3 regions of the Streptomyces sp. NPDC054783 genome follow, and region 1 is predicted to be linked to each of the others. Evidence: riboswitches for the same ligand, from Rfam matches in the RefSeq annotation. Region 1 holds a riboswitch; each other region holds the start of a gene.
The links. A riboswitch is a leader RNA that binds a small molecule or an ion and turns the genes downstream of it on or off. The one in region 1 is predicted to bind S-adenosylmethionine.
Positions count from the first base shown of each region.

Region 2: another riboswitch for S-adenosylmethionine. It lies ahead of ACWGJ5_RS28180 (amino acid ABC transporter permease); the one in region 1 lies ahead of ACWGJ5_RS22835 (aminotransferase class V-fold PLP-dependent enzyme).
Region 3: another riboswitch for S-adenosylmethionine. It lies ahead of thrC (threonine synthase); the one in region 1 lies ahead of ACWGJ5_RS22835 (aminotransferase class V-fold PLP-dependent enzyme).

Region 1 covers NZ_JBSHAY010000013.1:11,429-20,848, reverse strand. The annotation lists gene ACWGJ5_RS22860 (NYN domain-containing protein) at 1-1,154, opposite strand, end outside; gene ACWGJ5_RS22855 (hypothetical protein) at 1,197-1,436, opposite strand; gene ACWGJ5_RS22850 (rhomboid family intramembrane serine protease) at 1,592-2,335, shown strand; gene ACWGJ5_RS22845 (Lrp/AsnC family transcriptional regulator) at 2,332-2,613, shown strand; gene ACWGJ5_RS22840 (hypothetical protein) at 2,758-3,228, opposite strand; gene ACWGJ5_RS22835 (aminotransferase class V-fold PLP-dependent enzyme) at 3,672-5,033, opposite strand; SAM riboswitch class IV at 5,192-5,308, opposite strand; gene trpD (anthranilate phosphoribosyltransferase) at 5,384-6,448, opposite strand; gene qcrB (cytochrome bc1 complex cytochrome b subunit) at 6,567-8,204, opposite strand; gene qcrA (cytochrome bc1 complex Rieske iron-sulfur subunit) at 8,201-9,259, opposite strand; gene qcrC (cytochrome bc1 complex diheme cytochrome c subunit) at 9,256-9,420, opposite strand, start outside.
Region 2 covers NZ_JBSHAY010000018.1:61,148-70,567, reverse strand. The annotation lists gene ACWGJ5_RS28210 (ABC transporter permease) at 1-513, shown strand, start outside; gene ACWGJ5_RS28205 (ABC transporter ATP-binding protein) at 510-1,241, shown strand; gene ACWGJ5_RS28200 (aliphatic sulfonate ABC transporter substrate-binding protein) at 1,284-2,339, shown strand; gene ACWGJ5_RS28195 (LLM class flavin-dependent oxidoreductase) at 2,336-3,664, shown strand; partial or broken gene ACWGJ5_RS28190 (putative leader peptide) at 4,001-4,069, shown strand; gene ACWGJ5_RS28185 (glutathione S-transferase C-terminal domain-containing protein) at 4,209-5,072, shown strand; SAM riboswitch class IV at 5,138-5,246, shown strand; gene ACWGJ5_RS28180 (amino acid ABC transporter permease) at 5,570-6,550, shown strand; partial or broken gene ACWGJ5_RS28175 (amino acid ABC transporter ATP-binding protein) at 6,547-7,365, shown strand; partial or broken gene ACWGJ5_RS28170 (acyl-CoA dehydrogenase family protein) at 7,354-8,238, shown strand; gene ACWGJ5_RS28165 (LLM class flavin-dependent oxidoreductase) at 8,277-9,420, shown strand, end outside.
Region 3 covers NZ_JBSHAY010000007.1:135,449-144,868, forward strand. The annotation lists gene ACWGJ5_RS15370 (ROK family protein) at 1-4, opposite strand, end outside; gene ACWGJ5_RS15375 (ABC transporter substrate-binding protein) at 117-1,409, shown strand; gene ACWGJ5_RS15380 (DUF3263 domain-containing protein) at 1,445-1,669, shown strand; gene otsB (trehalose-phosphatase) at 1,753-2,586, shown strand; gene ACWGJ5_RS15390 (alpha,alpha-trehalose-phosphate synthase (UDP-forming)) at 2,574-4,013, opposite strand; gene ACWGJ5_RS15395 (glucosyl-3-phosphoglycerate synthase) at 4,098-5,042, opposite strand; SAM riboswitch class I at 5,204-5,342, shown strand; gene thrC (threonine synthase) at 5,360-6,643, shown strand; gene ACWGJ5_RS15405 (MoaD/ThiS family protein) at 6,757-7,032, shown strand; gene ACWGJ5_RS15410 (cold-shock protein) at 7,465-7,671, shown strand; gene groL (chaperonin GroEL) at 7,997-9,420, shown strand, end outside.

The DNA.
Region 1 (9,420 bases):
GGCGGCGCGAGCAGCACCGGGGCGGCCAGTTCGGCGCCGTCGAAGACACAGGTCACCTCGGCGCCGGTCTGCGCGGCCAGCGCCGAGAGCTGACCGAGGAGCCTGAGCCGCTGCTTCTCCAGCGGCATCTGCGGATAGCCGGTCTTGGTGACGTTGTAGCCGTCGACCACCAGATGGACCTGCGGCAGCGCCAGCAACTGGTCGAGGATGGCCGGATCGTGCTCCGACAGGGCGCGCGCCGCGATGTCCTTCGGTGTCATTCGTCCCGGTTCGACCGCGTCCACGGTCTCGGCGGGCCGTACGGACACGGGTGGCAGGGCGAGTTCGCGCCTGAGGCCCTGGGTCGCCTCCAGCAGGGTGTCGAGCAGCAGCCGCACCCGCATGTCCTCCACGCTGCGGCCCTCGCGGGCGGCGCGGCGGGTGGCCTCCAGCGCGGCCTCGGCCTCGCCGAGGCGGGCCTTGAGCCGGCGGGACTCGCTCTCGGCGGCCGACACCTGCCGGTGCGCCTCTGCGCGTACGGCGTCCATCTCGGCCTGGGCCTTGCGCAGGGCGGCCTCGCCCCGCTTGACGTCGCTGAGCGCGGCCCGGAGCTTGCGGTGCAGGGATTCCGCTTCCTTCTTCGCCGACTCCAGCTCCGTACGCAGCCGTTCGGTCTCGGCGCGGGTGTGCTCGCGGGCCTGGGCCAGCTCGGCGCGCAGCCGCTCCAGCTCGGCCCGGCTCTCCTCGTCGGCGCGCTCGGCGTCCGCGCGCTGGACCTCCTCGCCGGCCGCCGTGACCAGCTTCACCCAGCCCGCCGGGCGCAGTACATAGGCCGCGGCCGCCACGTCGAGCGGGTCCGCGGCCGGGAGCGGCGAGCCGGAGTCGAGGGCGCCGGCGAGTTCCGGCTCCGCCTCTCTGAACTTCTCCCCGATCCGCTGCCGGAACAGCGCGTCGGTCTCCAGTGCCGCCGCCATCGCGTTCCCGGCGAACTTCGCCCGGCGGTTGGGGGCGAACCGGGCGTACTGCCTGAGCTGGGCGGGCAGTTCCGCCACGGTCAGGCTGCCGAAGCCGTCCGAGACGATCTGGACGACCCGGCGGCGCACTCCGTCGGGCAGCGGACGGTCAAGCACCTCAGCGGTGCCGTCGCCCGGCCCCCCGCCTGCGGTCTCCGCCATCCGTCACACCCCACTACTTCGACTTCTTCGGGGCCGCTCCGCTCAGGAGCCGGCACCCGGCCTGTCCACGAGTTCCACCTGGTCCACCGCGTTGCACCAGCGGCACCGCACCGACTCGATGGTCTCACTGACCACCTCGCGCTCCTCCACGCTCGGCTCGCCGGCCAGATCGAGGTGGACGTACTCGACGACCTTCGAGGAACGCGTCACGTCGAACCGGGTGAGGTTGCCGCACAGCGTGCAGCGCCATCGGGTGGTGGCGGTCGGCAGGGGAACCGTCATCGTGGCTGTCCGCTTCCTTCTCGTAGTCGCTCACCGCGCCGCGGGCGGACGGGTGTGGCCGTAACCCTACGGCCTGGCGACGACTCGCCGCTGGTCCCTCCAAGGCGGCGAGGCGGTCTGTGAGCTTGCGTCCCGTTACGTCATGCTCTGTATTCATGATCAGCGAGTGGAGCACGGCGGCCGGCAGGGCCTTCAGAGCGGTCCGGAGCGCACCGGCGCCCGTGACGTACGGCCTCATCGCCCTGTGCTGTCTGCTCTTCGTCCTGGGCCCGGCCTCGGGGCTCACACCGGGATACGGCTCCGGGGACGGCCTGCTGGCCGCGCAGCGGGCGTACTTCCGGCGCTGGGGGGTGGTGCCGGCCGAGCTGTTCGCCAGGCCGGTGCGCGCGGCCCTGACTCCCGCCACGGCCCTGTTCGTGCACGGCAGCTGGGTGCATCTGCTCGGCAACATGCTCTTCCTCTTCGTCTTCGGCACGATGACCGAGGAACGGATGGGCCGGGTCGAGTTCACCCTCTTCTACCTCGGCTGCGGCTGTCTCGCCCTGCTGGGCTACGCGGCCGCCAACGCCGCCTCCGAGCAGTCGCTGGTGGGCGCCTCCGGGGCGATCTCGGCGGTCCTCGGAGCGTTCCTCTACCTGTTCCCCCGGGCCCGTGTGACCAGTCTTCTGCCGTTCCTGTTCTTCCTGCCACTGCGGTTCCCGGCGTGGGTCGTGCTGCCGTTCTGGGCGGCGCTGCAGTGGGCGGCGGCGGAGCAGAGTTCCAACGGTCCCGGGGTGGCGTATCTGGCCCACCTCGTCGGCTTCGGCCTGGGCTTCGGCTACGCGTGGGTCCGGTACGGCCGTACGACTAGAGTGAAGTGCGCCCCAGCTCCGGCACCCGAGGGAGAGAACCAGCCGTGATCACCGCGATCGTCCTCATCAAGACCAGCGTGGACCGGATCCCCGAGATCGCGGAGCAGATCGCCGCGCTGGAGAGCGTCAGCGAGGTCTTCTCGGTCACCGGCACCTACGACCTGATCGCCATGGTCCGGGTCCAGCAGCACGAGGACCTGGCCGATGTCATCCCCGGCCGGATCAGCAAGATCCCCGGCGTGGAGGCCACCGACACGCACGTCGCGTTCCGCACCTACTCCCAGCACGACCTGGAAGCGGCGTTCTCGATCGGCCTGGACAACTAGACGGACGGTTCGACCGCGGCGATACCGGTGCCGGGGGGCGCGGGTCCGGGGTCCGCAACTGATCCGAGACGTCCCTGCACGCTTGCGCCGGCCGCCACCGCACAGGGCGGCCGAGCCGGTGAACCGGGGTGCCCGCCAGAACCGTCACCGGCGCATCGGCGCCCCGGCCACCTGCCACGTCCGCGCCCCGTCCCGGGCGCCCCGCGACGACGGGAGTGACGGCGGGCCCGGGGTACTGCCGTCGGCGGCGCGGCGGCGCAGCCCGCCCGAGTCCGGGCTGCCGGTCGACACGGACACGTCGGCGCCCGGCAGGACCGGCGCGGCTCGGTTCCGGGTGCCGGGCGTGCGGGTCCGCTGCGGGCTGCCCGGCGGGCTCACCGTGATCAGCCTGCGCGCGTCGTCGGCGCGCAAGCCGCCCACGCAGGACCGGGTCGACCTCGTCGCCGAGCCGGACCTCCGGCGCCGGAGGTGTGTGCGGCAGGGGGCATCCGGGGAGCCGGTGCCGCCGCCGTCGCGCTGCCGCCGCGTGGTCGTGACCGCCCCGGACGCATCGACGACACCGGGAAACCCGCCGTCGCGCGGGATCGCCAACGGCCCGGGTGCCTCGACGGACACCGGAAGACCGCACCGACGCGCGCGATCGTGACCGACCCCGGGTGCCTCGACGGCCCCGCAAGAACACGCCGTCGCACATGATCGCCAACGGCCCGGGGGTCTCGACGGACATCAGAAGACCGCACCGACGCGCGCGATCACCACCGGCCCGGGGGTCTCGACGGACACCAGAAGACCGCACCGACGCGCGCGATCACCACCGACCCGAGTGCCTCGACGGCCCCGCAAGAACACGCCGACGCGCGCGATCGCCAACGGCCCCGGTGCCTCGACGGACACCAGAAGACCGCACCGACGCGCGCGATCGCCACCGACCCGAGTGCCTCGACGGCCCCGCAAGAACGCGCCGTCGCGCGGGATCGTCACCGGGACGGGTACCTCTTCGGCGCCGGGAACACGTGCCGTTCCCCGGAATCCGTGAGCCGCCGCACCTCAGGGGCTGATCACACCGCCGGTACGCAGCGGCCGTCCTCCGTCCGGTACGTCCACTTCGCACCCTCGGTGACGAGTTCGCGCACCGCGGTGACGAACCGGTCGACATGCTCGTCGGGGGTGCCCGCGCCGAAGCTGACGCGGATGGCGTTGAGGGACTTCTCGCCCGGCGCGGCCTCGGGGGCGCCGCACTCGCCCTGGGTCTGGGGGTCGGTGCCGAGGAGTGTGCGGACCAGGGGGTGGGCGCAGAAGAGGCCGTCGCGGACGCCGATGCCGTACTCGGCGGAGAGCGCGGCGGCGAAGTGGGAGCTGTTCCAGCCCTCGACGACGAAGGAGATGACACCGACGCGCGGGGCGTCGTCGCCGAAGAGCGAGAGGATCTTCACCTCGGGGACCTCCGCCAGGCCCGCGCGGACCCTGGCGACCAGGTGCTGCTCGCGGGCCACCAGGGCGTCCCAGCCGGCCTCGGTCAGCGCGTTGCAGGCCGACGCGATGGAGTACGCGCCGATCACGTTGGGCGACCCCGCCTCATGCCGCGCGGCGCTCTCGTGCCACTCCACGTCCACACCGCCGTCCTGACGCCGGGTCACCCTGCGGCTGGCGCCGCCGCCCGCGAGGTACGGCTCGGCCGCGCGCAGCCAGTCGGCACGGCCGGCCAGGACGCCGGAGCCGAAGGGGGCGTACAGCTTGTGGCCCGAGCAGGCGACCCAGTCGACGTCCAGGTCGCGGAGGGACACGGGGTGGTGGGGGGCCAGCTGGGCGGCGTCCAGGACGATGCGGGCGCCTTGCGCGTGCGCGGCCGCCGCCAGCTCCCGTACCGGCCACAACTCGCCCGTGACGTTGGAGGCGCCGGTGACGCAGACCAGCGCCGGTCCGTACGGGTCGCGGCCGGCCAGGGCCCGCTCCAGGGTCGTGACGGCCTGCTGCGGGGTGCGCGGTGCGTTCAGGTAGGTGACACGGGCGTCCTGCCAGGGCAGCAGGGAGGCGTGGTGCTCGGTCTCGAAGACGAAGACCTGGCAGTCGGCCGGGAGGGCACGGGCCAGGAGGTTCAGGGAGTCCGTGGTCGAGCGGGTGAAGATCACCTGGTCGTCGGCGCGGCAGCCGAGGAAGTCGGCGACCGTCCTGCGGGCGTTCTCGAACAGGTCGGTGGAGAGCTGGGAGAGGTAGCCGGCGCCCCGGTGGACGCTGCCGTAGTACGGCGCGTAGGCGGCCACGTCGTCCCAGACGCGCTGCAGGGCGGGGGCGCTGGCCGCGTAGTCGAGGGCCGCGTAGGTGACCTCGCCGCCGGTCACGAGCGGGACGGTGACATCCCTGCCCAGAACGGGCAGCGGGGCACAAACAGACTGGTCGGCGGCAGCGGTGAAGACGGACATGGGGAACTCCCGTGAGGACATACGCCCGGAGGGCGCAGGAAGAAGAGAAAAGGGTGCGCGGAGACGGGGCTCGGCGGCCCTATCGCATTCGCTTGCTCACGGAAGGCTCCCTCGATGACCAGGACCCCTGGTCCCGCGCTCTCGAAAAGCACGCGAGGGGTCCGCGCTTGCCGTAGACCTCGCTGCCTACGGCCTGGTCCTCACCCGGGGCACCCCGCCACGGACGGAGGGTTGCCGGACAGCCGGCCGGGGCCGAATGGCTGTCACTCATGACCTGGTTCAGGAACGTACGGGAAAAGATCGCCGTCCCGCAACCCGCGTCCGGATCGCGGGACGACCGTCGGTGACCGCTAGGCGTTGCTCGCCGCCACCCACCGCTCCAGCGCCCGCTTCGCCGCGCCGGAGTCGATGGACTCGGCGGCCCTGGCCATGCCGGCCCGCAGCTGGTCGGCGAGCGGGGCGTCCGTCGGGTGCAGGGCCACGAGTGCCGCCGCCGAATTCAGCAGCACCGCGTCCCGTACGGCCCCCTTCTCGCCGTCGAGCAGGCGGCGGGCGACCTCCGCGTTGTACGACGCGTCCGCGCCGCGCAGCGCCTCCACGGGGACGAGGTCGATGCCGACGTCCCGCGGGTCGAAGGTCTCCTCGGCGACCTTGCCGTCCCGGACGATCCACACCCGCGAGGTGGCGGTCGTCGTCAGCTCGTCCAGGCCGTCGTCGCCGCGGAAGACCAGCGAGGAGTTGCCGCGCTCGGCGAGGACGCCGGCCACGATCGGGGCCATCCGGAGATCCGCCACGCCGACGGCCTGGGCGCGGACCTTCGCCGGATTGGTCAGCGGACCGAGGACGTTGAAGGTCGTGCGGATGCCCAACTGGCCACGGGCCGCGGCCACATGGCGCAGTGCCGGGTGGAACTTCACCGCGAAGCAGAAGGTGATCCCGGCCTCTTCGGCGACCAGCGGGACCCGCTCCAGCGGGAGGTTCAGATTGACGCCGAGTTTCTCCAGTACGTCCGACGCGCCCGACGCCGAGGAAGCGGCCCGGTTGCCGTGCTTGACGACCTTCGCGCCGGTGCCGGCGACGACGATCGCGGACATGGTGGAGATGTTCACCGTCTTGGCCCCGTCACCACCGGTGCCGACGATGTCGACGGTCTCCCCCGGCACCTCGATGACGTTCGCGTGCTCGTACATCGCGCGGACGAGCCCGGTGATCTCCTCCACCGTCTCACCCTTGGCCCGCAGGGCCACGGCGAATCCCGCGATCTGCGCGTCCGTCGCCTCTCCGCGCATGATCCGGTCCATCGCCCATGCCGTGGCGTCCGCGCTCTGGTCGCGGCCCTCCAGCAGGGCGTTCAGTACCGCGGGCCAGGAACGGCCCGCCGCGGTGTCGCCTCCAGCGGGGGTCACAGCGCTCATCAGCCGCTCCTGGTGTCGTGAGAACAGTGTGATCCCAGCCTATCCAGCCCCGGGCAGGGCGAAGGGCCCCGTCCGTAACCCGGACGGGGCCCTTCGGTGTGGCGTGGCGACGCGGGGATCAGTGGTGGCCGTGGCCGCTCGTGATCTCCTTGTACTCGTCGACGGTCGGCTTCGGGATCTGGTTGTCCTCGCCGTAGTAGGCGCTGGACAGCTTCACCCGGAGCTTCTCCGAGGCCGGCACCTTGCGCTCGACACCGTTCTCGTCGACCGTCGGGCCGATCTCGGCCGGCTCGTACTGGTGGTGAGCCGTGAGGGTGTGCAGCTGCTCCTGGCTGAGCGGCTCGTGCACCTCGATGAACTCACCGTGCGGCAGACGCTTGATGATGCCGGTCTCGCGACCGTGCAGCACCTTGTCGCGGTCGCGGCGCTGCAGACCCAGGCAGATCCGCTTGGTGACGAGGAACGCGATGACCGGGCCGACGAAGAAGGCGATCCGGACGAACCAGGTCACGGCGTTGATCGACAGGTGGAAGTGCGTGGCCCACAGGTCGTTGCCACCGCCGACCAGCAGCGTCAGGTACAGCGTCATCCAGGCGACGCCGAGACCGGTGCGCGTCGGGGCGTTGCGCGGGCGGTCCAGGATGTGGTGCTCGCGCTTGTCGCCGGTGACCCAGGACTCGATGAACGGGTAGACCGCGATCGCCACCAGGACGAGCGGGAAGATCACCAGGGGGATGAACACGCCCAGGACGAGCGTGTGACCCCAGAAGTTGATCTCCCAGCCCGGCATGAAGCGGATCAGACCCTCGGAGAAGCCCATGTACCAGTCGGGCTGGGCGCCGGTGGACACCTGGTCCGGACGGTAGGGGCCCATGGCCCAGATCGGGTTGATCTGGGCGACCGCCGCGATGACCGCGATGACACCGAAGACCAGGAAGAAGAAGCCTCCGGCCTTGGCCATGTAGACCGGCAGCAGCGGCATGCCGACGACGTTCTTGTTGGTCTTGCCCGGACCCGCGAACTGCGTGTGCTTGTGGTAGAAGACCAGGATCAGGTGGCCCACCATCAGGCCGAGCATGATGCCCGGCAGCAGCAGGATGTGGATCGAGTAGAACCGGGCGACGAAGTCGTGGCCGGGGAACTGCCCGCCGAAGAGGAAGAACGACAGGTACGTGCCGACGATCGGCACGGACAGGATCGCGCCCTCCATGAAGCGGACACCGGTGCCGGAGAGCAGGTCGTCCGGGAGCGAGTAACCGGTGAAGCCGGTGAACATGCCCAGGACGAACAGCAGGAAGCCGAACAGCCAGTTGATCTCACGCGGCTTGCGGAACGCGCCGGTGAAGAACACGCGCATCATGTGCACGAACATGCCGGCGAGGAAGATCAGCGCGGCCCAGTGGTGGATCTGCCGCATGAGCAGACCACCGCGCACGTCGAAGGAGATGTGCAGGGTCGAGCTGAACGCCTCGGACATCAGCTGCCCCTGGAGCGGGACGTAGCTGCCGTGGTACTCCACCTCGTTCATCGACGGGTGGAAGAACAGCGTCAGATAGACACCCGTCAGGATGATGATGATGAAGCTGTACATGCACACTTCGCCCAACATGAACGACCAGTGGTCGGGGAAGATCTTGCGCATGTTGGACTTGGCCAGGGAGTAGATCCCGAGCCGGCCGTCGGCCCAGTCGGCGATCCGCTCGCCGGCCGGTGCCTTCCCGCGCGAGCGGGGCGTCTCGTTCGCTGCAGTACTCATCCGCGCTCCCAGAATGCAGGACCGACGGGCTCCTCGAAGTCGCCGAGCGCCTGGAGGTAACCCTCACTGTCCACACCGATGCGCAGCTGCGGCAGGGCGTGGCCGGCGGGGCCGAAGATCACTCGGGCACCGTCGGAGAGGTCGAAGGTGGACTGGTGGCACGGGCACAGCACGTGGTGCGTCTGCTGCTCGTACAGCGAGATCGGGCAACCGACGTGGGTGCAGATCTTGGAGAACGCGACGATGCCCTCGTGCGACCAGTCGAGCTCGCGCCTGTCCTTGATGTTGCCCGGCTGCAGCCGGACGATCATCAGCGCGGCCTTGGCGATCTCCGTCTGGAAGTCCTCGCTCGTCTCCTCCAGCCCGTCGGGCTTGGCGAAGGTGAGGGAGCCGACGGCGACGTCCTCGGGGCGCAGCGGCAGGTTGGTGTTCGTGTTCACCAGACGCTTGCCCTTGGCCCACATGGTGTGCCGCAGCGAGGTGCCGGGCAGCGGACCGAGGTCGCGCAGCAGCATGACGCCGGAGAGCGGCACCAGGGCCAGCGCGCCGAACATCGTGGTGCGGATCAGCTTGCGACGGCCGAGCACCGACTCGGCGGCACCCTGACGGAAGTCCGCGTGGACCTTCGCGCGGACGTCGGCCGGTGCCTCGATGGCGTGCCGCTCGTCGGCGACCTCCACGTCGGACATCAGGGTGCGGGCCCAGTGGACCGCGCCCGCGCCGATGCAGAACAGGGCCGCGCCGAGGGTCAGACCCAGCGCGAAGTTCAGCGCGCTGAGGTGCCCGATCGGGAAGACGAAGATGCTCTTGTCGTGCGGGATCGTCACGTACGAGACGATGAAGCCGACGGTGGCCAGCATCGACACCGTGAACAGCAGGGCGACCGCGCGCTCGGACCGCTTGGCGGCCCGCTCGTCGATGTCCTGGATGCGGTGCTCGTGAGGCGGCAGCCCCGGGTCCGCGAACGGGTTTACCTCGTCCGCGACCCCTACCGCGCCGTGCGCGTGGTCCTGCTCAGCGGGCAGGTTCTCTTCTGGAATGTCTTGGCTACTCATGACTTCTTGGCCTTTGCGGTCCGAGCGGCGACCCAGACGGCGACCGCGATCAGCGCGCCGAGACCGAAGATCCAGGCGAACAGACCTTCACTGACCGGCCCGAGGCCGCCCAGCTCCAGACCGCCGGGGTTCGTCGTATCGCTGCTGTCGACCGCGTGCAG
Region 2 (9,420 bases), on a different contig from region 1:
CTGCGCAGCGGTGAGTACCTGTTCAACGGCGTCGTGCAGGTGCTCAACACGATCCCACTGCTGGCGGTGCTGCCGCTGATGATCGTGTGGTTCGGCATCGACGAGCTGACGAAGGTGCTGCTGATCTCCTTCGGCGCCGGCGTCCCGATGTATCTCAATCTGTTCGCGGCGATCCGCGGGGTCGACCAGCGGCTGATCGAGATGGCGCGCACGACGGGCGCGGGCACCTGGCGTCTGGTGACGCGAGTGCTGGTGCCGGGAGCCCTGCCAGGGTTTCTGGTCGGCCTGCGGTTCTCCCTCGCCTACAGCGTCCTGGGCCTCGTCGCCGCCGAAACGGTCAACGCCGACAAGGGACTCGGCTTCCTCATCACTCAGGGGCAGACCTACCTGCAGACCAACCAGGTCTTCGTGGGGCTGGTGATCTACTCGCTCCTCGGTCTGCTCGCCGACCAGTTCGTCCGGGCTCTCGAGCGGGTGCTGCTGCGGTGGCGACCCAGTTATGAGGCGTCATGAGCAACGCGATTGCGACGGAGCCCCGTCGGCAGACCGGGGTCGTCGTCGAGCAGGTGGTTCGTCGCTTCGGTGACCGGGTGGTGCTCGACCACCTCGACCTCACCATCGCCGACGAGGAACTGGTGATCCTGCTCGGACCCTCGGGCTGCGGCAAGAGCACCCTGCTGCGGCTGCTCGCCGGACTGGACCGGCCCGACGGTGGGCGCGTGGAGGTCCCGGCACGGCGTGCGATCGTCTTCCAGGCCGACCGGCTGCTGCCGTGGCAGCGGGTCCTGCGCAACGTCACGCTCGGCCTGCACGGACCCGACGGCGATCAGCGAGCCCGTGCCGTGCTCGCCGAGGTCGGACTCGCGGGCCGTGAGAAGGCCTGGCCCAAGGAGCTCTCCGGCGGTGAGGCCCAGCGCGTGTCGCTCGCCCGGGCACTGGTCTCGGAGCCCGAACTCGTGCTGCTGGACGAGCCGTTCGCGGCCCTCGACGCCATCACACGGCTGCGCATGCACGACCTGGTACGCGCGCTGCGCAGCAAGCACCACGCCGCCATGCTGCTCGTCACCCATGACGTCGACGAGGCGATCGCCCTGGCGGACCGCATCGTCGTCATGAGCAACGGCCGCATCGGCACCTCGCACGAGGTGCACCTCTCCGCCACCGACCGCGAGGCGAGCGTCGCCCGCGAGGAACTCCGCGCCCGGCTTCTGGCAGACCTCGGCCTCGCCGGCCAGCACTGACCTCCCGAACACCCTCACCCAGCACAGAAAGCACGAAAGCCCATGCGAAAGAGAACAGCCGGACTCATCGGAGCCGTCGGCTCGCTCGCCCTGGCGAGCACCCTCGCGGCCTGCGGATCCTCGTCGAACACCACCGCGCCGCCGAGCAACGCCGTCGACGCGAGCGACGCCAAGCACCCCGAGTGGAGCAAGTACACCTTCACCATCGGCGACAACGGCGGCGACGGCAGCCAGGCCCTGGCGAAGCTGACCGGCGTGTTCGACAACGCCCCCTACAAGGTCAAGTTCGCCCGCTTCACCTACGGCCCACCGCTCGTGCAGGCCGCCGCCTCGGGCGACATCGACCTCGGCAGCGTCGGCGACGTACCGCCGATCACCGGCGCCGCGAAGGAGTACGGCTTCAAGGTCGTCGCCGTCAACCGCTCGCTCACGCCCGACCAGGCCGCGGAGAACATCATCGTCCCCAAGGGCTCGAAGCTGAAGACGGCCGCCGACCTCAAGGGCAAGAGGATCGCTGTGCCGCAGGGCAGTTCGGCCCACGGCCTGGCCCTGAACGCGCTGAAAAGCGTCGGCCTCACCCCCAAGGACGTGAAGCTGGTCTTCCTCGACCCGGCGGCCGGGGCCACGGCGTTCAACACCGGAAAGGTGGACGCCTGGTCGATCTGGAACCCCCAGTCGGCGATCGCGGTCAAGAACGGCGCACGGGTCCTGGTGAAAGGCCTCCCGCCGATCGACCAGACCAGCAGCTACTACGTGGCAACCGACAAGTCGCTGAACGACAGGACAAAGCGGGCCGCTCTCACGGACGTCCTGAAGCGGCTCTCGCGCGAGTTCGCCTGGGCGGTCAAAAACCCCGACAAGTACGCACAGGCCCTCTCGCAGGAGCAGGGCATCCCGCCGGCGGATGCCAAGGCGTCCCTGGCCGCCTACTCGAACCGGGTGACCCCGATCGAGCAGTCGGACATCGAGCTGGAGCAGAAGCTCGCCGACGCCTTCCTGGAGGCGGGCCAGATCACCAAGAAGGTCGACGTCAAGTCGATCACCGACAACCTCCTTCCCGCCGGTTACGACAGCGCCAAACTGAAGGTCACCTCATGAGCGCGAGACGACGGCAGCTCCACCTCAACGCCTTCCTCATGGAAGCGGGCCACCACGAGGCCGCCTGGCGGCTCCCGCACAGCAATCCCCGGGCCGACTTCGATCTCCAGCACTGGATCGAGCTGGCGCAGCTGGCCGAGAGCGCCACGTTCGACTCACTGTTCCTCGCGGACGGCCCGGCCCTCATCGGCACCGGCGAGTTCCGGCCGCCGGGCCAGCTGGAGCCGCTGACGCTGCTGACCGCGCTGTCCCAGGCGACCAGCAGGATCGGCCTCATCGCCACCGTGTCGTCGACGTACAACGAGCCGTACAACCTCGCCCGCCGGCTCGCGTCCGTCGACCATGTCAGCGGCGGCCGCGCCGGCTGGAACATCGTCACCTCGGCCGGGGCCGACGAGGCCGCCAACTTCGGCCTCGACACCCGCCCCGACCACGCCGAACGCTACGCCCGCGCCGACGAGTTCCTGAAGGTCGCCAAGGCCTTGTGGGACAGCTGGGAGTCCGAGGCCGTCGTAGCGGACAAGGCCACCGGACGCTACGCCGACCCTGCCCGCCTGCACCGGATCGGCCACCAGGGCAGGCACTTCAAGGTGGCCGGCCCGCTCAACGTCCAGCGCCCTCCGCAGGGCTACCCGCTGCTCGTTCAGGCCGGCTCCTCGGAGGACGGCAAGGACTTCGCGGCACGGCACGCCGAGGCGATCTTCACCGCCCACACGACGTACGAGCGCGCAGCCGTCTTCTACGCCGACATCAAGGCACGGACGAGGGCCGCTGGGCGCGACCCGGACGGGGTGATCGTCCTGCCGGGCATCGTCCCGTACATCGGGTCGACCGAAGAAGAGGCCCGGGCGCTTGCGCGACAGTTCGACGACCTGCGCGTCCCGGAGTACGGGCTGCGCCAGCTGGCGGCAGTCTTCGAGACCGAGCCGACGGTCTTCCAACTCGACGAGCGCCTACCGGACTTCATTCTCGCCAGGCCGAAGCTGGAAGGCTCCCAGAGCCGCTCCGACCTGATCATCGACCTCGCGGCACGCGAACAGCTGACGGTCCGCCAGATCATCTCCCGGCTCGGCGGCGGGCGCGGTCACTTCGAGTTCGTCGGCACGCCCGAGCAGGTCGCGGACACGATCATCACCTGGTTCGAGGGCGGTGCGGCAGACGGGTTCAACATCATGGCCCCCGCCCTGCCGTCGGGCCTCGCGGCCTTCATCGACCACGTGCTGCCGATCCTCCGCAGCAAGGGGCTGTTCCGCGAGGAGTACCAGGGCACGACACTCCGCGAGCACTACGGGCTTGCGGTCCCCGCGAACCAGTTCCATGTCTGACCCGCTTCCCGGGCCTGACCCGCTTCCCGGGCCTGACCCGCTTCCCGTGGCGGACCTGATCGCGACTCCCGCCGCATCCACTTCCCGGCCGGCGGGAGCCCGCCCGTGCTGCTTTGCGTCCCACGCAGAGACCGTCGCCGCGTCCCGGCGGTTGCAGTGCGAAACGTGTGGTGACTGTGTCGAAGGGGACAGCCGTCCATCGGGGCGTCCGCGATGCGAGACGGCCCTCTTGACGCCGATGTCGGTCGGATCGACACTCACTGGGGGAATCCTAGTGAATAGGTAGGGAAACATGAGGCGCTTTGGTCCGGGCACCGTCCGAGTGAGCCGTCGCCTCTCCTTCTCACCTCCCGCCGCCACATCGACCTGCAGCGCGTCTGCAGCGCGATCAGGCCCCAGGGCTGAGCCGCGCCCATCCCGCGCCGGCGGCGCCTCCTCTCCACCTTGAGGTGCCGTCCTGTCCGGTGCGCACAGGTGGGCCCTGCTCCCTCGTCAGGCGTCGCTTCCGCCGCGCGTACGTCCGCGCCAGCTCCCGGGGAGGGTCATGACCGTCACACCGCTGGCCGCCCACGCGTCCGACCGGTCCGCACCGGCCTTCCGGGGCCGGATCGGCCGGGACGCGCGCAGTGGCCACTACGCCGTTCCGGGCCGCTACCGCCTCCATCTGTCGACGGCCGCTCCCGACGGCCTGCGCATCGCCGTCACCCACAGCCTGCTCGGCCTGGACACCGCCTGTCCGGCGACTTTCCTGCCCGCCGTGCCCGACTGTCCCGACGGCGGTCACTCGGCTCTGCGCCCGCTGTACGAGGCGAGCGTCCACCGGTACACCGGTCCGGCCGCCGCTCCGGTGCTCAGCGACGACTGGTCCGGGCGGATCGTCAGCACCCATGCCCCGGACATCATGCGCGACCTCGCCCGGAGGTTCGGCACCGGCGGCGTCTCGCTCCACCCCTGCGGCGCCGAGTCGGAGATCGAGGCCGTCGAGCGGATCTGCGCGCGGAGCATGGACGAGGCCGCCCAGCGCGCCGGTTCGGCCGGTGGCGGGCAGGTCGAGCGCGACGCGGCGCTCGGGACTCTGCTGGAGACGCTGGGCGCGCTGGAGCACCGGCTGGCCGGACGCACGTACCTCATCCGCGACGAAGTCACCGCCGCAGACGTCGAGTTGTGGGTCGCCCTGGTCCAACTCGACACCGTGCACCGCAACCACCTGGACGCCGCCGCCGTCCAGCGCATCGCCGAGCACCCGACCCTGTGGGCCTACGCCCGCCGCCTGGCCACCCACCCGGCCTTCGGCGCCCACCTCGACCTCGGCGGCATCCACCGCCGTCACCACGCCCGCCGTCAGGGCCTGGAGGCCGCCGGAGCAGCCGTGCGGATCCTGGACTGGGCGGCACACACAGCCCCTTAGCCGTTCCACCTGGTGGACCGGCGTTGACATTCGTTCGGGTCATTGTCCTGACTACGGCCCAGAACGGTCATGAGCGTCAGCGACAAGCCCTGGCTTGCTGACCGGCAACCCTCGCACCGCGGTGGGGTGCCCCAGGTGACGACCGGACCGATGACGTATCGGTAAGCGCGAGGCCCTAAGGGCCGGAACAGTGACGGTGACGCCATGTACGCAGCTCCGAGGACGGCGACACGCCGCCCGCACGGCTGCGTACGGCCGTACCCGAACCTCCTCGTCGCCGATCGCGCCGTCGATCTGCTCCGCGTGAACAGCGCACTGTGTACCGCACCGGGCCGCGCCCGCTGCCGGGGCTGACACCTCCCCGCAGCCCCGTCCCCTGACCACCACCGCCCTCGCGGTGTGCCGTCGTCCGCCACGCCCCCGGTACCTCGCCGTAGCATCCGCCGCCGCATGCCTGGCGCGCTGTCCGGGGTGTTTCCACCCAGCCGGAGCCCACCATGAGTGAACCCCCTGGCGCCACCGCCACCCTCCCCGAGGCGCCGACCGCCGACGAACCGCAGAAAGCCCTCACTGCCCAGCGAGTTTTGCCGCTGCGGCGGCCAGGACGCTGGGTCGCCACCGCGGTCGTCCTGGTCCTGGTCGCCCAGTTCGTGCACGGACTGGTCTCCAACCCCTTCTACCAGTGGGACCGCTTCGGCTACTGGTTCCTGCGGCCGAACATCCTCGACGGGCTCCTCATCACTCTCGAAGTCACCGCCTACAGCGCGGTGCTGGGCCTGCTCGGCGGCATCCTGCTCGCCCTGGCCCGGCTGTCGAAGAGCCCGGTGCTGCGCGCGGTCAGCTGGACCTACATCTGGGCGCTGCGCTCCATCCCGCTCATCGTTGTCCTGATCTTCCTCTACAACTTCAGTGCCCTGTACAAGACGTTGAGCGTCGGCGTCCCCTTCGGCCCGGCCGTCTTCTCCTTCGACGAGTCGAAGCTCGCCACCGACATGGTCGTCGCCGTCATCGGCCTCAGCCTCAACGAGGCCGCCTACGCGGCCGAGGTCGTCCGCGGCGGCATCCTCTCCGTCGACCAGGGCCAGCACGAGGCGGCCGCGGCGCTCGGCCTGCCCAAGGGCTACCGGTTCCGGAAGATCGTCTTTCCGCAGGCGCTGCGCTCGATCATCCCGAACTACGTCAACCAGCTCATCGGCCTGATCAAGGGCACCTCGCTGGTCTTCTACGTCTCCCTGCTCGACCTGTTCGGCTCCGCACAGACCATGGGCTCCACCTATCCCGGCGACATCGTGCCGCTGCTGCTGGTCGTCACCGTCTGGTACCTGATCCTGACCAGCGTCGTCTCCGTCATCCAGTTCTACGTCGAGCGGTACTACGCCCGCGGTGCCACCCGCAGCCTGCCGCCGACGCCGCTGCAGAAGCTCCGCACCGGTCTCACCGGCCTGCGGGCCCACATCCGCCGGGAGGCCGTCGTATGACCGCCAAGACGCTCGAAGCCCTGGCGGACGTCGAAGCCGCCACCGTCGAGGTCCACGACGTGCACAAGTGGTACGGCACCCACCGGGTACTGGACGGCATCGACCTGACCGTCCGCCCCGGCGAGGTCACCGTCATCCTCGGCCCCTCCGGCTCCGGCAAGTCCACCCTGCTGCGGGTCATCAACCATCTGGAGAAGCCCGAGATCGGCTACGTCAGCATCAACGGCGAGCCGATCGGCGTGAAGAGGCAGGGCGACCGTAGGGAGATGGGGGTCCCCCCGGCCGAAGGCTGGGGGAGGCTGAAGGAGCTGAGCGAGCGGGCCATCCTCACCCAACGCGGTCGGATCGGCTTCGTCTTCCAGAACTTCAACCTGTTCCCGCACCTGACGGTCGTGGACAACGTGGCCGCCGCCCCGGTCGCCACCGGCCGGCTCGGCAAGCCCGAGGCCCAGGAACTCGCCCGCGAACTCCTCGGCCGGGTCGGCCTCGCCGACAAGACCGGCGCCTACCCGCGCCAGCTCTCCGGTGGCCGGCAGCAGCGCGTCGCCATCGCCCGCGCCCTCGCCCTGCGCCCCGGCGTCGTCCTCTTCGACGAGCCCACCTCCGCGCTCGACCCCGAACTGGTCGGCGAAGTCCTCGCCGTCATCAGGGACCTGGCGACCGGCGGCACCACCCTGGTCATCGTCACCCACGAGATCGGGTTCGCCCGGGAGATCGCCGACCGGGTCGTCTTCATCGACGGCGGCAGGATCGTCGAGCAGGGCCCGCCCTCCGAGGTCCTCGACAACCCCCGGCACAAGCGGCAGCAGGAATTCTTCTTCGGCGAGGTCCTGCGGGGCAAGCGCTTCGGCAACGCCCAGTCCGAGGCGGGCACCCGGCACATCCAGGACATCCGCACTCGGCTCGCGCGGCTTCCGGACGGGTCGTACGTCCTCGACGGCGTCAAGCACTACTCCACCGGCGCGCTGTTCGCCCACTGGATCCCCGTCCTGGCCCGCACCGAAGACGACACCCTGCACGTGGCGTACGTGCCGCGCGACGCGCCCGGCCTCACGGTCGTCGACGACTGGGACGGCATGGGACAGCGGACCACCGCCAGAGGAACCGTCCGTCTGGAGTCGGTGCCCGTCCCCGCCGACCGGGTCGTGCCGCACCACCTGACCTTCCAGGGGCCCCAACTCCACGGAGCGGTGGCTCAGTTGCTGCACGCTGCCATCGACGCCGGGATCGCCGCCGGGGCGCTGGCCGAGGCGGTGGAGTTCGTCCGTACGAAGAGCCGCCCCTGGTTCGAGAGCGTCGACGAGGGGCACGCGACCGCTGCGGAAGATCCGCTGCTGATCCAGCGGTTCGGCGAACTGGGAATCAGAGTGCGGGCTGCCGAAGCGTTGCTCCGCGAGGCCGCCCGCGCGGTCGATGACGCCCGCGCCGACCTGACCGACGACACGGCAGCCGCGGCCTCGATCGCGGTGGCCGCGGCCAAGGTGACGGCGGCGGAGGCCGCTGTGGAGGTAGGCAGCGCCCTCTTCGAGGTCTCCGGCACCCGCTCCGCGCTCGACTCTCTGGGCCTGCACCGCCACTGGCGCGACGCGCGCACCCACACCCTGCACGACCCGGCCCGCTGGAAGGTCCAGCACATCGGCCGCTACGTCCTGAACGGCACCAGGCCGCCCCGGCACGGCCTCCTCTGACGAACAACCTTGATCGCACTCCGGATCGGAGACTCCACGTGTCCCTCACCTTCCACTGGTTCCTGCCGACCAACGGAGACAGCCGCCATGTCGTCGGCGGCGGCCACGGCACCCCCGCCACGGAGTCCGGGCGCGACCGGCCGCCCACGGTCGCCTACCTGAGCCAGATCGCCCGCGCCGCCGAGGACCTCGGCTTCGTCGGCGCGCTCACGCCGACGGGGGCCTGGTGCGAGGACGCGTGGCTGACCACCGCGATGGTCAGCCAGCACACCGAACGCCTGAAGTTCCTCGTCGCCTTCCGGCCCGGCTCCGTCTCGCCGACACTCGCCGCCCAGATGGCGTCGACCTTCCAGCGGCAGACCGGCGGACGGCTGCTGCTGAACGTGGTCACCGGGGGCGAGAGCCACGAACAGCGCGCCTACGGAGACTTCCTCGACAAGGACGCCCGCTACCGCCGAACCGGCGAGTTCCTGGAGATCGTACGAGGGCTGTGGGAGGGCAAGACCGTCGACCTGCGCGGCGAGCACCTCCAGGTCGAGGACGCGAAGCTCGCCCGGGTGCCCGATCCGCTCCCCGAGGTGTACTTCGGGGGCTCCTCGCCGATCGCGGGAGAAGTCGCCGCCAAACATGTCGACGTCTATCTCACCTGGGGGGAGCCGCCCGCGCAGGTCGCCGAGAAGATCTCCTGGATCCGGGCTTTGGCCGAGAAGGAGGGCCGTAGCGTCCGCTTCGGCATCCGGCTGCACGTCATCACCCGCGACACCTCCGAGCAGGCGTGGGCCGAGGCGAACCGGCTCCTGGACGGCTTCGACCCGGAGACAGTGAAGTCGGTCCAGGCCGGACTGGCCCGCAGCGAGTCGGAGGGCCAGCAGCGGATGCTCGCCCTGCACGGCGGTGGCAACCGCGACGGCCTGGAGATCCACCCCAACCTGTGGGCGGGCATCGGCCTGGTACGCGGCGGCGCGGGCACGGCGCTGGTCGGCAGTCACACCGAGGTCGCCGAGCGGATCAAGGAGTACGCCGGCCTGGGCATCGAGGAGTTCGTGCTCTCCGGCTACCCGCACTTGGAGGAGGCCTACTGGTTCGGCGAGGGCGTCCTGCCGAAGCTTCAGGCGCAGGGCCTGTGGCGGCACCCGTACGGACAGCAGGCCGCTCCCTCGGCCCAGGTGCCCTTCGCGGGCG
Region 3 (9,420 bases), on a different contig from region 1:
TCACCACGGGCCCTAGTGTGACCCTCCCACCCGCGAGAGGTCTAGTCCACTCACGTGGTGTAGACCTTACGTGTCCATATGTTGAACGGTCAGACAGCAGGGTTGGGGCGTTGAGGTTGCGTCGGCGTACGGCAGGAACGATCGCGGTGGTGTCCGCACTGGGCATGACGGCGGTCCTCGGCGGCTGCGGGAGTACGGGCTCCTCCGACGTCACGTTGAGACTCGTCGCCGCCGACTACGGCGACTCTCCCGCCAACAGTTCCCAGAAGTACTGGGACACCCTGGCCAAGGAGTACGAGTCGAAGCACCCCGGTGTGAAGATCGACGTCAGCGTGTACTCGTGGAACGACGTCGACGCCAAGGTCAAGGACATGGTCGCCGCCGGCCACGCCCCCGACCTGGCCCAGATCGGCGCCTACGCCGACTACGCGGCCGCCGGCAAGCTCTACCCGGCCTCCGACCTGCTCTCCATACGGACCCAGGCCGACTTCCTCTCCCAGCTCTCCGACGCCGGGCAGTGGAACCACACGCAGTACGGCATCCCCTTCGCCGCCTCCACGCGCGTGCTCTTCTACAACAAGACCCTGTTCGCCAAGGCCGGCATCACCCCGCCCACCACCTGGGACGAGCTCGCCGCCGACGCCAGGACGCTCAAGGCCAAGGGCGTGAAGTACCCCCTCGCGCTGCCGCTCGGCCCCGAGGAGGCCCAGGCCGAGACCATGCAGTGGCTGCTCAGCGGCAGCAGCGGCAACAACGGCGGCAGTGGCTACACCGACGACATCGGCACGTACACCATCGACTCCGCGCAGAACGTCCAGACCTTCACCTGGCTCAAGGACGACCTGGTCGACAAGGGCCTGACCGGGCCGGTCGCGCCCGGCAGGCTCAACCGCGCGACCGCGTTCGCCGCCTTCGCCGACGGTCAGGTCGGCATGCTCAACGGGCACCCCACGCTGATCCAGCAGGCCGAGAAGAAGGGCGTGCAGTTCGGCATGGTGCCGATGCCGGGGCGCACCGGCAGGGCCAGGGCCTCCATGGGTGTCGCCGACTGGATGATGGCCTTCAAGCAGAACGGGCACCGGGACCAGACAGGCGACTTCCTCAACTTCGTCTACACCGAGAAGAACGTCCTGGCCTTCTCCCGCGAGTACGGCCTCCTCCCGGTCACCGGCTCGGCGTCCAACGCCATGAGCGAGTCGGACTCCGCCCCCGACAAGGCCCTGCACCCCTTCCTCGGCGAGCTGCCCACCTCCGAGCTGTATCCCGTCGGCAAGACCTCCTGGGCGTCGGTCAGCGCGGCCGTGAAGCAGAACATCGGCCAGGCCGTCGCCCCCGGGGCCGACCCCGCCGGCGTCCTGACCCGCCTCCAGGCGACGGCGACGGCGGCCGACAGCAGCGCCAAGAACTGAGCGCCGCTGTCAGCGCCCACCGTTACGGTGACTGCATGGAACTCGCCCCCCGCGAACAAGCCATCCTCGCCCTCGAGCGCCGCGGCTTCCCCGGCCCCGGCGCCAAGGAACGAGCGATACGCGAGGAACTGGGCCTGTCCCCGGTCCGCTACTACCACCTCCTGAACGCGTTGCTGGACGACGAGCGGGCACTGGCGGCGGACCCGGTGACGGTGAACCGCCTGCGCCGGGTACGGGACTCCCGGCGCACGGAGCGCTGAGCAGCTGCCCGGCGGGTGGGAAACGGGGGGGCCGGGGCGGAGCCACAGGAGTGTTCCGGGCCCGCGCTGGATAGTGTCGCTGTATGGACCCTCTGCCGACCCCGCAGACCCAGCCCGGCCGGGACGGACTCGCCGCGTTCCTCGCCAAGCCGAGCGCCGCGACCGTCGGCCTGGACTTCGACGGCACCCTGGCCCCCATCGTCGCCGACCCCGAGCGGGCCCGCGCCCACCCCGAGGCCGTACCCGCACTCGCAGCCCTGGCTCCCAGGGTCGCCTCCGTCGCCGTGATCACCGGCCGCCCCGCCGGCGTCGCGGTCCGCTACGGCGGCTTCGCCGGTGTCCCCGGCCTGGAGCACCTGACCGTCCTCGGCCACTACGGCGCCGAACGCTGGGACGCGGTCACCGGCACCGTCACCGCCCCGCCCCCGCACCCCGGCGTCGCCGCGGCCCGCGCCGAGCTGCCGGGCGTGCTGGAAGGCGCCGGCGCCTGGCACGGCACCTGGATCGAGGAGAAGGGCCGGGCGGTCGCGGTGCACACCCGCCGCGCCGACGACCCGCAGACCGTGTTCGAGGCCCTGCGCGGCCCCCTCACCGACCTCGCCGCCCGCCACGGTCTGATGGTCGAACCCGGCCGCCTGGTCCTGGAACTGCGCCCGCCGGGCATGGACAAGGGCGTGGCGCTCGCCGACCACGTCCGCAGGACAGGCGCCGAGTCCGTCCTCTACGCCGGCGACGACCTCGGCGACCTCCCAGCCTTCGCCGCCGTGGAGGAACTCCGCGCCGAGGGCCTGCCCGGCCTGCTGGTCTGCAGCGGCAGCACGGAGGTCACGGAGCTGGCGGAACGAGCCGATGTGGTGGTCGACGGCCCGCCCGGTGTCGTACACCTGCTGCGGACCCTTGCCGCTCAGCTGGACTGAAGCTCCTCCAGCGCCTCCAGCTGCTGCAGGAACCACCGAGCGGGCGGCAACGCGGTGGCGGCCGCCGCCAGCCGCTTCGACCGCTCTGCCCGCTCGTCCGCCGGCATGCTCAACGCGGAGTGCAACGCGCCGGCCGTGCCCCCGATGTCGTACGGGTTCACCACGAGCGCGTCGGTGCCCAGTTCCTCGTACGCCCCCGCCTCCCGCGACAGCACCAGCGCGCAGCCCTCGTCGGAGACGACCGGCACCTCCTTGGCGACCAGGTTCATGCCGTCCCGGATGGGGTTGACCAGCGCCACGTCGGCGAGCCGGTACGCGGCCAGGGAGCGCGCGAAGTCGTCCTTGACGTGCAGGACGACCGGCGTCCAACCAGCCGTACCGAAGGTCGAGTTGATCTCCTCGGCCACCCGCCGCACCTCGGCCGTGTAGTCCCGGTACACGGCGAGGTCCTGCCGCGACGGATACGCGAACGCGAGATGCACCACCCGTTCACGCCACTCGGGGTGGTCGTCCAGCAGCTGCCGGTACGCCAGCAGACCGCGCACGATGTTCTTGGACAGCTCGGTGCGGTCGACGCGCACGATGGTGCTGCGGCCTTCGCCGATCTCCGCGCGCAGCGCCGCCATCCGCTCGTCCACATCGGGCTCATGGGCCCGCTTGCGCAGGAAGTCGGCGTCCGCGCCGAGCCCGTGTACACCGACCCGCATGGCCGGGGCCCCGGGTCCCAGCACCGAGTGACAGCACTCCGTGAACGCGTCCGCCCAGCGCCTGGTCAGGAACGCCGCCCGGTCCGCGCCCAGGATGCCGTTCAGCAGCTCGGCGGCGATGTCGTCGGGCAGCAGCCGGAAGTACTCCGGGGGCGCCCACGGTGTGTGCGAGAAGTGACCGATCCGCAGGTCGGGGCGGAGCGCGCGGAGCATGCCGGGCACCAGGCACAGGTGGTAGTCCTGCACCAGCACCGCCGCCCCCTCGGCCGCCTCCTCGGCCAGCGCCTCGGCGAACGCCCGGTTGTAGGCCTCGTACGACGCCCACTGCCGCCGGAACTCCGCGTCGAAGACCGGCTCCAGCGGGGTCTGGTACAGCATGTGGTGCACGAACCACAGCACCGAGTTGGCGATGCCGTTGTAGGCGTCGGCGTGCACGCTCGCGTCGATGTCCAGCATCCGCACCCGCTGCCCGCCGGTGTCCTCGCCCGGCAGCAGCCCGCCGCCCGCGCGCCGTACGGCCTCCCGGTCCCCGTCGCCGAGCGCCGAGCACACCCACACCGAGCCGTCGTCCGGCCCGATGGCGGACAGCCCCGAGACCAGCCCGCCGCCGCCCCGCTTGGCGAGCAGCGAGCCTTTCTCGTCCACCGTGTACGAAACCGGGCCGCGGTTGGACGCGACCAGCACCTGAGCCTTCTCGGCAGCACCCTGCGTGGAAGCCATGGTCCTCAACCTAGCCCGGCCCGGAACCGGTCAAACGTACGGCCACGCCGGGCACGCCGCCGTATACGACCACCGCGGCCGGTTTCACGCCACCCTGCGTTCGGCGTACTCGGCGATCTCCACCATCGGCGGCCGTTCCTCGGTGTCCACCGAGTACGTGCGCGGCTCGAAGCCGTCCTCGCCCCGCTCGAACTGGGTGAGGGAGGGGCGGATCAGATGGCCGCGGGCCAGCCGGAGCTGGGCCGTGCGGTAGATCGCCGCGGACATCCGGCCCAGCGCCTGCCCGTCCTGGTGGCGGTGCTTGCGCACGCCCACGTCCACCTGCGCCAGTGCGTCGAGGCCGACCAGGTGCAGGGCGTCCACCAGCATGCCCAGTTCGACGCCGTACCCGACCGGGAACGGCAGCTGCTCCAGCAGCGAGCGCCGGGCCGCGTACTCGCCGCCCAGCGGCTGTACGAATCCGGCCAGCTGCGGCCAGTGCATGTTCAGCAGCGGGCGGGCCATCAGCTCGGTGACCCGGCCGCCCTGCCCGGTGGCGCCGCCCAGCGGGCGGTCGTACATGCCCTTGACCAGGTCCACCCCGGGCTCGGTGAGCAGCGGGCCGACGATCCCGGAGACGAAGTCGGAGGAGAACTCCCTCAGGTCCGCGTCGATGAAACAGACGATGTCCCCGTCGGTGACCAGGAGTGAGCGCCACAGCACCTCACCCTTTCCGGGGACGGCGGGGACGCGGGGCAGGATCTCGTCCCGGTGAACGACCCGTGCGCCCGCGGCGGCGGCGACCTCGGAGGTGCGGTCGGTGGAGCCGGAGTCGACCACCACGATCTCGTCGACGAGGGGGACCTGCTCCACGAGGTCGTGGCGGATGATCGCGACGATGTCGCCGACCGTCTCCTCCTCGTTGAGCGCGGGCAGTACGACACTGATCGTCTGGCCGGTGCGCTGTTTGGCGGCCAGGATCCGGTGGAGCGGGCGATCGGCCACGGACCAGGAGCGGGTGGCCAGCCAGCGCTCGACTTCTTCCAGCACGGTCTGCGGCTCCTCACTGTTCGTGATCGCACGGGCTGCACCGTGTGATCCATCTCGCGGTTCGGACGACTATCTCAACTGTCCTGGCCTTCGGTTACAGTCTTGAACAACGCCGATGACCATCGCATGTCGAGGGTCGGAGCGCGTTCACAACCGCATACCGCTCATCCAGAGGGGCAGAGGGAAACGGCCCGATGAAGCCCCGGCAACCCTCCAGTCGGTTCTCGCTCCGCGAGGCTCCCGGCTAGGGAAGGTGCCAAATCCGTCTCACGGCGAGGTGCGTCGTGAGGAAGATGAGGAGAAAGGGCCTCGCCTCCATGGCTGTGCAGACAGTTGCAAGCTCCACCGATTCCACCGTAGACCTCGGTCCCGCCGCGGCCCTGAGCTGTCGCGAGTGCGGCCACCGCGTCCCGCTCGGCCCGGTGTTCGCCTGCGAGGAGTGTTTCGGCCCGCTGGAGATCGCCTACGACTTCTCCGCCTACGACACCGAAGAGCTGCGCCGCCGTATCGAGTCCGGCCCCGCGAACATCTGGCGGTACGCGCCGCTGCTGCCGGTCCCGGCCGACGTCGCCGACAAGCCGAACCTGAACCCGGGCTGGACGAAGCTCGTCAAGGCCGACAACCTCGCGCGTGAACTCGGCGTCACCGGCGGTCTGTTCGTCAAGGACGACTCCGGCAACCCGACCCACTCCTTCAAGGACCGCGTGGTGGCCCAGGCCCTGGAGGCCGCCCGCGCCTTCGGCTTCACCACCCTGTCCTGCTCCTCCACCGGCAACCTCGCCGGTGCCGTCGGCGCGGCCGCGGCCCGGGCCGGCTTCCGCTCCTGCGTGTTCATCCCGCACGACCTGGAGCAGGGCAAGGTCGTCATGGCCGCGATCTACGGCGGCGACCTCGTCGGCATCGAGGGCAACTACGACGACGTGAACCGCTTCTGCTCCGAGCTGATCGGCGACCCGGCCGGCGAGGGCTGGGGCTTCGTCAACGTCAACCTGCGGCCGTACTACGCCGAGGGTTCCAAGACCCTCGCGTACGAGATCTGCGAGCAGCTCGGCTGGCGGCTGCCCGACCAGATCGTGGTCCCGATCGCCTCCGGCTCCCAGCTCACGAAGATCGACAAGGGTCTGCAGGAACTCGTCGGGCTCGGTCTCGTCGAGGACAAGCCGTACAAGATCTTCGGCGCGCAGGCCGAGGGCTGCTCCCCGGTGTCGACCGCCTTCAAGGCGGGCCATGACGTCGTACGGCCCCAGAAGCCGAACACCATCGCCAAGTCCCTCGCCATCGGCAACCCGGCCGACGGGCCGTACGTCCTGGACATCGCGCGCCGCACCGGCGGTGCCGTGGAGGACGTGACGGACGAGGAAGTCGTCGACGCCATCAAGCTGCTGGCCCGCACCGAGGGCATCTTCGCCGAGACCGCGGGCGGTGTGACCGTCGGCGTCACCCGCAAGCTGGTCAAGGACGGCGTCCTGGACCCGACGAAGACCACGGTGGTCCTCAACACCGGCGATGGCCTGAAGACCCTCGACGCGGTGGCCGGTACGGGGCTGACCGCGACGATTCGTCCCAACCTCGACTCGTTCCACGAGGCCGGACTCGTGTAGCCGTTATCGTCTGCGGGCCGCGGGGTCTGGTCGCGCCCACGCGGTGGCAGCCGCGTACGAAACACGGCCCCGCGCCCCTTTCGGAGCGCCAACCCTGACCGGAGGTCACGAGCATGAGCATCACTGTCCGCATCCCGACCATCCTGCGCACCTACACGGGCGGGCAGGCCGAGGTCGCCGCCGAGGGCGCGACCCTCGCCGAGGTCATCGCCGACCTGGAGAAGAACCACACCGGCATCGCCGCCCGCGTCCTGGACGACCAGGGCAAGCTGCGCCGGTTCGTCAACGTGTACGTCAACGACGACGACGTCCGCTTCGAGCAGGGCCTGGAGACCGCCACCCCGGACGGCGCCGGAGTCTCCATCATTCCGGCCGTCGCCGGCGGCTGATCATTACCTTAGGTAACGTCAGTTACGCATTGTTCATCGAATTGCCTCCTCCGTGAGAGAAGCGGAGGGGGCAATTCTGTGTGATTGAGCGCGATAGAGTTGGGGAACGCGCTCCGCGGCCGACCGGTCGGGGGCCTTGTATTCATGCCGCAGGCCCGACAAGAAGTAGCCAAAGTGGGCGAGTCTTATGCGGCTTTTGTGGTGATTTGAGGGGCCCGACTTGCCCTGAAGTCGGGCGAATTCTCATCACATTCCGGACCGTTCCCGTCCAGAATTCTCGTCCGATTGACCTGTTGCAGACGGCAGTTGGACAGATACATTCAGCCGCGGTCGACGCGTTCCGGCGCACGCCCCCGACCGATGGGGGGTGAGGTCTGACCCGGGTCCGCGAAGTGTGGATCTGTGCAAGGGCCAGTAATAGGGGAGTTAGGCATGGCTCAGGGCACCGTCAAGTGGTTCAACGCGGAGAAGGGGTACGGCTTCATCGCGGTCGACGGTGGTGCGGATGTATTCGTCCACTACAGCGCGATCCAGATGGACGGTTACCGCACCCTGGAAGAGGGGCAGCGGGTCGACTTCGAGATCTCGCAGGGCCAGAAGGGCCCGCAGGCGGACATGGTCCGGCTGGCGACCAGCTGAAGCACGCGTCGGCTGACAGCGACGTTCTTCTGTTCATCTTCGAAGGGTCCGTACCTCCTGGGGTACGGACCCTTCGTCATGCCCGGCGCCCCCTGTTCGCGCGCGGCTGAGCGCTCCTCCGCCATGCCCGAGGCGCTTGCACTCGGGGGTGCCGAGTGCTAATCATTGGCGTTAGCACTCTGAAGGTGAGAGTGACAGTGAAGGACCGGGTCGGTGAGGCCCGCAGGCCGGGTGGGGCAAGGAACCACGAGGCCGGCGAGCCGTCCGTCGCGGGCGCGGGCGCGGTCCGAAGGAATCACCCCCAGTCCTGGAGGGACCACTTCACATGGCCAAGATCATCGCGTTCGACGAGGAGGCGCGGCGCGGCCTCGAGCGCGGCATGAACCAGCTCGCGGACGCCGTGAAGGTGACGCTCGGCCCCAAGGGCCGCAACGTCGTCCTCGAGAAGAAGTGGGGCGCCCCCACGATCACCAACGATGGTGTCTCCATCGCCAAGGAGATCGAGCTCGAGGACCCGTACGAGAAGATCGGCGCCGAGCTGGTCAAGGAAGTCGCCAAGAAGACGGACGACGTCGCCGGTGACGGTACGACCACCGCGACCGTGCTCGCCCAGGCCCTGGTCAAGGAGGGCCTGCGCAACGTCGCCGCCGGCGCCAACCCGATGGCCCTGAAGCGCGGTATCGAGAAGGCCGTCGAGGCCGTCTCCGCCGCTCTCCTCGAGCAGGCGAAGGACGTCGAGACCAAGGAGCAGATCGCCTCCACCGCGTCCATCTCCGCCGCCGACACCCAGATCGGCGAGCTGATCGCCGAGGCCATGGACAAGGTCGGCAAGGAAGGCGTCATCACCGTCGAGGAGAGCAACACCTTCGGCCTGGAGCTCGAGCTCACCGAGGGCATGCGCTTCGACAAGGGCTACATCTCCGCCTACTTCGCGACCGACATGGAGCGCATGGAGGCGTCGCTCGAGGACCCGTACATCCTCATCGCCAACTCCAAGATCTCCTCGGTCAAGGACCTGCTCCCGCTCCTCGAGAAGGTCATGCAGTCGGGCAAGCCGCTGCTGATCATCGCCGAGGACGTCGAGGGCGAGGCCCTGTCGACCCTGGTCGTCAACAAGATCCGCGGCACCTTCAAGTCCGTCGCCGTCAAGGCCCCGGGCTTCGGCGACCGCCGCAAGGCCATGCTCGGCGACATCGCCATCCTCACGGGCGGCGAGGTCATCTCCGAGGAGGTCGGCCTCAAGCTGGAGAACGCGACCCTGGACCTCCTGGGCCGCGCCCGCAAGGTCGTCATCACCAAGGACGAGACCACCATCGTCGACGGTGCCGGCTCCTCGGAGCAGGTCAACGGCCGCGTCAACCAGATCCGCGCCGAGATCGAGAACAGCGACTCGGACTACGACCGCGAGAAGCTGCAGGAGCGCCTGGCGAAGCTCGCCGGCGGTGTCGCGGTCATCAAGGCCGGTGCCGCCACCGAGGTGGAGCTCAAGGAGCGCAAGCACCGCATCGAGGACGCCGTCCGCAACGCGAAGGCCGCCGTCGAGGAGGGCATCGTCGCCGGTGGTGGCGTGGCCCTGCTGCAGGCCTCCCAGGTCTTCGAGAAGCTGGAGCTCGAGGGTGACGAGGCGACCGGCGCCAACGCCGTGCGCATCGCGCTCGAGGCCCCGCTGAAGCAGATCGCCGTCAACGCCGGCCTCGAGGGCGGTGTCGTGGTGGAGAAGGTGCGCAACCTGACCCCGGGCCACGGCCT